Linked DNA regions of Alicycliphilus denitrificans K601. Each later gene encodes a partner of the first gene's protein in a complex. Links are inferred from orthologs where the notes say so. Each region holds a gene or a part of one and is shown on either strand. Other genes may lie near its edges.

Evidence for each region.
Region 2: the proteins of rodA (region 1) and mrdA are in contact, whole or in part, in a crystal structure (PDB 6PL5), measured with the Thermus thermophilus proteins. The link is inferred for Alicycliphilus denitrificans K601 from one-to-one orthologs. Residues at the interface, in WP_223903423.1 of Thermus thermophilus: Phe161, Val165, Phe168, Val169, Leu172, Pro198, Tyr199, Glu202, Tyr211, Arg212, Asp213, Gln220, Val221, Gln223, Ser224, Ile226, Ala227, Ile228, Gly229, Ser230, Gly266, Phe267, Val270, Leu274, Tyr277, Gly278, Leu281, Phe285, Leu289, Arg297; in WP_223903432.1 of Thermus thermophilus: Arg4, Ile5, His6, Leu8, Ala9, Phe12, Ala15, Leu16, Leu19, Gly20, Arg22, Ala23, Trp24, Leu26, Gln27, Val28, Tyr31, Tyr34, Leu36, Leu43, Thr45, Asp47, Lys156, Gln157, Gly158, Ser160, Val184, Leu201, Glu202.

What each region holds. Positions count from the first base shown.
Region 1 is NC_015422.1:3,974,694-3,977,904, reverse strand. The notes cover bases 202-3,105. They hold rodA (rod shape-determining protein RodA), read right to left. Parts: upstream 2,293-3,105; coding sequence 1,111-2,292; downstream 202-1,110. Other genes in these bases: ALIDE2_RS18940 (PglL family O-oligosaccharyltransferase), read right to left, coding at 3,018-3,105; ALIDE2_RS18945 (YqiA/YcfP family alpha/beta fold hydrolase), read left to right, coding at 2,328-2,915; tldD (metalloprotease TldD), read right to left, coding at 202-1,072. In the rest of the region: more of tldD, read right to left, coding at 1-201; more of ALIDE2_RS18940, read right to left, coding at 3,106-3,211. UniProt on the Escherichia coli protein: Peptidoglycan polymerase that is essential for cell wall elongation. Also required for the maintenance of the rod cell shape. Functions probably in conjunction with the penicillin-binding protein 2 (mrdA).
Region 2 is NC_015422.1:349,638-352,932, forward strand. Bases 236-3,223 are described here. They hold mrdA (penicillin-binding protein 2), read left to right. Parts: upstream 236-751; coding sequence 752-2,695; downstream 2,696-3,223. Other genes in these bases: mreD (rod shape-determining protein MreD), read left to right, coding at 236-735; rocF (arginase), read right to left, coding at 2,711-3,223. In the rest of the region: rod shape-determining protein MreC, read left to right, coding at 1-217; more of mreD, read left to right, coding at 214-235; more of rocF, read right to left, coding at 3,224-3,295. UniProt on the Escherichia coli protein: Catalyzes cross-linking of the peptidoglycan cell wall. Responsible for the determination of the rod shape of the cell. Is probably required for lateral peptidoglycan synthesis and maintenance of the correct diameter during lateral and centripetal growth.

The DNA.
Region 1 (3,211 bases):
CGCGCCGGCCGTTGCCGGTGGGCGCCACCTTCATCAGGCGCGCGTTCATCGCGTCCTGGATGTAGCCCTTGAGGATGCCGTCCTCGATGAGCACGTTGCGCTGCGTGGCGTGGCCCTCGTCGTCCACGTTGAGCGAGCCGCGGCGGTCGGCGAGGGTGCCGTCGTCGAGCACCGTCACGCCCTTGGCGGCCACGCGCTGGCCTATGCGGCCGCTGAAGGCGCTCGATCCCTTGCGGTTGAAGTCGCCCTCCAGCCCATGGCCCACGGCCTCGTGCAGCAGCACGCCGGGCCAGCCCGGGCCCAGCACCACGGTCATCTCGCCGGCCGGCGCGGGGCGCGACTCCAGGTTCACCAGGGCCGCGTTCACGGCCTCGTCCACGTACTGCGCGATCTGCTCGTCGCTGAAGTAGGCCAGGCCGAAGCGCCCGCCGCCGCCGGACGAGCCCACCTCGCGCCGGCCGCCCTGCTCGGCGATCACGGTGACCGACATGCGCACCAGCGGGCGCACGTCGGCCGCGAGCGTGCCGTCGGCGCGCGCCACGAGGACCACGTCGTACTCGCTGGCCAGGCCCGCCATGACCTGCGCCACGCGTGGATCCTTGGCGCGGGCACGCTGCTCGGCGCGCTCCAGCAGCTGCACCTTGGCCGTGCTGTCCATGGAGGCGATGGGGTCGATGTGGGGGTAGAGCGAACGGCTTTTCGCTATTTTTTTAGAAGCTACCCGCGCCCGCCCGCTCTGCGCTGTGGCCGAAATCGACCGCACGGTGCGGGCGGCGTCGAGCAGCGACGCCTCGGAGATGTCGTCGGAGTAGGCGAAGGCGGTCTTCTCGCCGCTGACGGCGCGCACGCCCACGCCCTGGTCGATGCTGAAGGAGCCGGTCTTGACGATGCCCTCCTCCAGGCTCCAGCCCTCGCTGCGCGTGTACTGGAAGTACAGGTCGGCGTCATCGACCTGGTGCGCGCGGATCTCCGCCAGGGCGCGGTAGAGGTGGGATTCGTCCAGGCCGAAGGGGGCGAGCAGCAGCTCGCGGGCCACGGCCAAGCGTTCGATGGTGGGTTCGCGGGAGATCATGCGGCGATTGTAGGCAGGCGCCGCGCCGCGTGCGGGACCTACAGCGTCTGCAGGGATTCCGGCGGCTCCCGCTCGGGCTGGTGGCGCGAGCGGGCCACCGACATCAGCACCCCCAGCGCCAGCCCCAGCGTGGTCATGGCCGTGCCGCCATAGCTCACGAACGGCAGCGGCACGCCCACCACGGGCAGGATGCCGCTGACCATGCCCATGTTCACGAAGGCGTAGGTGAAGAAGATCATGGCCACGGCCCCGGCCATGAGGCGGCCGAACAGCGTGCCGGCGCCGGCGGCGATGGCCAGCCCGCGCCACACCAGCAGCACGAAGCAGACGATGAGCAGCAGGTTACCGGCCAGGCCGAACTCCTCGGAGAAGGCGGCGAAGATGAAATCGGTGGTCCGCTCGGGGATGAACTCCAGGTGCGTCTGCGTGCCGGCCATGAAGCCCTTGCCCCAGACGCCGCCCGAGCCGATGGCGATCATGCCCTGGATGATGTGGAAGCCCTTGCCCAGCGGGTCGCGCGAGGGGTCCAGCAGCGTGCAGATGCGCTGCTGCTGGTAGTCGTGCAGCACCGGCCAGCGCACGCCGTCGGCGCACAGCTGGGGCTCAAACCAGACCACGAGGGCGATGCCGGCCACACCCAGCAGCACCGGCGGCGCCACCAGCTTCCAGGGCAGGCCCGCGAAGAAGATCACCGACAGCCCGGCAGCCATGACCAGCAGCGAGGTGCCCAGGTCGGGCTGCTTCATGATCAGCCCCACGGGGATCATGAGCAGCACGCCCGCCACGACGAAGTCCAGCGCGCGCAACTGGCCCTCGCGCTTCTGGAACCACCAGGCCAGCATCAGCGGCATGGCGATCTTCATGAGCTCGCTGGGCTGTATGACCACGCCCACGTTGATCCAGCGCTGCGCCCCCTTCTTGGTAATGCCGAACAGCGCCACCGCCACCAGCAGGGCCACGCCCAGCAGGTACAGCGGCACCGCCAGCGCCATCAGCCGCTGCGGCGGGATCTGCGCCACCACGAACAGGATGCCCGCCGCCAGCAGCATGTTGCGTCCGTGGTCGGCAAAGCGCGTGCCATGGTCGTAGCCCGAGGAATACATGGCCACCAGGCCGATGGACGACAGCACCAGCAGCAGGGCGATCAGCGGCCAGTCGAAGCCGCTGAACAGGGGCCATATGCGTTGCGGCAGCGAGGGTTTGTCGAATACGGCGGGCATGGGGGCGACATTATCGACGGCCGGATAATCCCCGCATGCGCGCCACCCATCTGCTCTACCTGCATGGCTTCCGCTCCTCGCCCCAGTCCGCCAAGGCGCGCCTGGTGGCCGGGCACGTGGCCAGCCACCACCCGGACGTGTTCCTCTGGTGCCCGCAGCTGCCGCCCTCCCCGCGCGAGGCCATGGCGCTGGTGGCGGACGGCATCGCCGCATGGCCCCAGGGGCCGGGCATGGCAGTGATCGGCTCGTCGCTGGGCGGCTACTACGCTAGCTGGGTGGCCCGGCAGGCGCGCTGCGCCAGCGTGCTGCTCAACCCCGCGGTGCGGCCGGAGCGCGACCTGGCGCGCCACATCGGCGAGCAGACGGCCTGGCACGACCCCGAGGCGCGTTTCTTCTTCCGCCCCGAGTTCATCGCCGAGCTGCAGGCGCTGGACGTGAGCGGCCAGCCCCCGGCCGGCCCCGAGCTGCTCATCGCCGCCCGGGGCGACGAGCTGCTGGACTGGCGCGAGATGGTGGAGCGCTACCCGCAGGCGCGGCAGATGGTGCTGGAGGGCGGCGACCACGCGCTGAGCGACTTCCCCGCGCACCTGGAAGAAGCGCTGCGCTTCTGCAACCTGGCCTGATTCCATTTCCAGATCAATCGAGTACGCGAAGGCGAAGCGCAGACAGTGCTGTAGCACGGCAAGCGAAGCCGACAAAGTAATCGATTGATCTGGAAATGGAAATTACTGCGCCAGCGGCTCGCCGCTGGCCTGCCCGCCGCCCTGCCAGCGCGCGAAGTCGCCCGGATAGGCGCGGCGGTAGCGGTCGGCGTGCAGGGCCGCCTCGTCCTCCAGGCCCAGCAGGCGGGCGCTGGCGATCAGCTTCTCGATCACGCGCGGCTCGGGCGAGAAGTGCAGCAGCCGCGACGCCATGTCGT
Region 2 (3,295 bases), 3.6 Mb from region 1 along the record:
CAGCGGCGTGGACGGACTGTACCCCGCGGGCCTGCCCGTGGCGCGCGTGCTGCGCGTGGAGCGCCGGGCGGACTCGGCCTTCGCGCGCATCTACTGCGCGCCCCTGGCCCAGGTCCATGGCGCGCGCCACGTGATGGTGCTCAAGCCCCTCGTGGCCGACATGCCCGCACGCCCCGAGCCCGAGCCGGCGCCGCAGAAGCGCGGAGGCCGCAAATGATCATGCCCAAGGGCCAGCAGCTGCTGCTGCCGGTGAGCCCCGCCTTCATCTGGGCCAGCCTGCTGGCGGCCCTGGCGCTGAACATGCTGCCGCTGGGCCGCGTGGTCTGGACGCCGGATTGGGTCATGGTGCTGCTCGTGTTCTGGGGCATGCACCAGCCGCAGCGCGTGGGACTGGGCGTGGCCTTCGCCATGGGGCTGTGCATCGACGTGAACCAGTCTGCGTTGCTGGGCCAGCACGCGCTGGTGTATTGCGGCCTGATGTTCGGCGCCCAGTACACCCATCGCCGCTTGCTGTGGTTCGGGCAGCTGCTGCAGGCGCTGCAGCTGCTGCCGCTGTTCTTCGCCGCCCATGCGGTGGAGCTGGCGCTGCGCGTGGTCGCCGGCGGCGGTACCCTGCCCGGGTTCGAGGGCCTGGTGGCGCCGCTGCTGGAGGCGGCCATCTGGCCCCTGGCCAGCTGGATCCTGCTGGCGCCGCAGCGCCGGCCGCCGGACCAGGACGATAATCGTCCCTTGTGAACGGGGGCCGAAGGCGATGACCGAGCTGCGCAATGTCGAGGCCGACACCTGGCGCTTTCGCCTGCGCGTGTTCGTGCTGGGCGTGGTGGTGTTATTGGCCTTCGTGCTCATCGCCGCGCGCCTGGTGGTGCTGCAGGTGGTGCGCCACGAGGACCTGGCCGACCAGGCGGAAAGCAACCGCACGGCCATCGTGCCCATCGTGCCCAACCGCGGCCTGATCATCGACCGCAACGGCGTGGTGCTGGCCACCAATTATTCGGCCTACACGCTGGAGATCACGCCCTCGCGCGCCATGGACCTGGAGGCGACGATCGACGAGCTGGCCCAGATCGTGGACATACAGCCGCGCGACCGGCGCCGCTTCAAGCGCCTGCGCGAGGAGTCGCGCAGCTTCGACTCCCTGCCCATACGCACGCGCCTGACCGACCAGGAGGTGGCGCGCTTCGCGGCGCAGCGCTACCGCTTCCCCGGCGTGGAGATCAAGGCGCGGCTGTTCCGCAACTACCCGCTGGGTGAGGTGGCGAGCCACGCTATCGGCTACATCGGCCGTATCAACCAGCGCGAGAAGGAGCGCATCGAGGATTCGGACGACGCGGCCAACTACCGCGGCACGGACTACATCGGCAAGCTCGGCGTGGAGCAGAGCTTCGAGTCCACGCTGCACGGCCATACGGGCTTCGAGCGCATGGAGACCTCGGCCGGCGGCCACGCCGTGCGGCGCCTGAACAGCCACCCGGCCACGCCGGGCAACACGGTGATGCTGTCGCTGGACATCAAGCTGCAGAAGCTCGTCGAGGATATGTTCGGCGAACGCCGCGGCGCGCTCGTGGCGCTCGACCCGCGCAATGGCGAGGTGCTGGCGCTGGTGTCCAAGCCCACGTTCGACCCCAACCTGTTCGTCGAGGGCATAGACCAGGAGAACTGGCAGGCGCTCAACGAGTCCATCAACAAGCCCCTGCTCAACCGCGCGCTGCGCGGTACCTACCCGCCGGGCTCCACCTACAAGCCCTTCATGGCGCTGGCGGCGCTGGAGCTCAAGAAGCGCTCGCCCACGCAGGTCTACAGCGACCCGGGTTTCTTCAACTACGGCGGGCGCACCTTCCGCAGCCACGAAGGGGGCCTGGGCGGCGTGGACATGCACCGCGCCATCCAGTATTCGAGCAACACCTATTTCTACTCGCTGGCCGTGGACATGGGGGTGGACGTCATCCACGACTTCATGAAGCCGCTGGGCTTCGGCCAGATCACCGGCATCGACCTGGGGGGCGAGGTGCGCGGCGTGCTGCCCAGCACCGAGTGGAAGAGGAACACCTACAAGCGCCCGGAGATGAAGCGCTGGTATTCGGGCGAGACGGTGTCGCTGGGCATCGGCCAGGGCTACAACAACTTCACCATGCTGCAGCTGGCCGTGGCCGAGGCCACGCTCGCCAACGGCGGCACGCGCTACCGCCCGCACCTGGTCAAGGCCGTGAAGGACCAGGTCAGCGGCCAGGTGAGCGAGGTGCAGCAGCCCCCGGGCGAGCCGCTGGGCTTCAACCCCAAGAACGTGGCCATCGTGCACAACGCGCTCATGGCCGTGAACCAGGCGGGCACGGGCCGGCGCGTGTTCATGGGCGCGCCCTACACGTCGGCCGGCAAGACCGGCACGGCCCAGGCCGTGAGCCTGGGGCAGAACGTGAAGTACAACGCCAGGCTGTTGGAGGAGCACCAGCGCGATCATTCGCTGTTCGCCGCCTTCGCGCCGGTGGAGGAGCCCAGGATCGCCGTCGCCGTGATCGTGGAGAACGCAGGCTTCGGCGCCGCGGCCGCCGCGCCCATCGTGCGCCGCGTGTTCGATTACTGGCTGCTGGGCCAGTACCCCGGCGAGCAGGACTTGGCGGCCGTCGCCAAGGGCCAGGCCGGGGCTCCCGTAGGCGTGCCGCGGCGCGCCGACGAAGTCTCCGTCGTGCCGGAGCCTTGAGCGCCTGAACAGGCTCTACGCGCGCATCAGCGTGGACTTGCCGAACAGGCTCTCCAGCAGGTCCACCGCCAGCTCGGCCGTCTGGTTGCGCACGTCCAGCGCCGGGTTCAGCTCCATGACGTCCACCGAGCCCAGGGCGCCGCTGTCGGCCAGCATCTCCATGCACAGCTGGGTCTCGCGGTAGGTCGGGCCGCCGCGCACCGGCGTGCCCACGCCGGGCGCGATCGTGGGGTCCAGGCCATCCATGTCGAAGCTCAGGTGCAGGTGCGTGTTCTCGTCCACGTCGGCCAGGGCCGCCTGCATCACGGAGCGCATGCCCAGCTCGTCGATGCTGCGCATGTCGTACACCTCGATGCCCTGCGCGTTGACGAAGCGCTTCTCGGTCGCGTCCACGCTGCGCACGCCGAGCAGCGTGATCTGCCGCGCCTGCAGCGCCGGGGCCGCGCCCGCCAGTTGCGTGAGCTGCCGCGGCCCATGGCCCAGCAGGCAGGCCACGGGCATGCCGTGCAGGTTGCCGCTGGGCGACGAGGCCGGCGTGTTCGCGTCGGCATGGGCGTCGAGCCACAGCACCTTCAGGCGCCGGCCGCGCAGGCGGCAGTG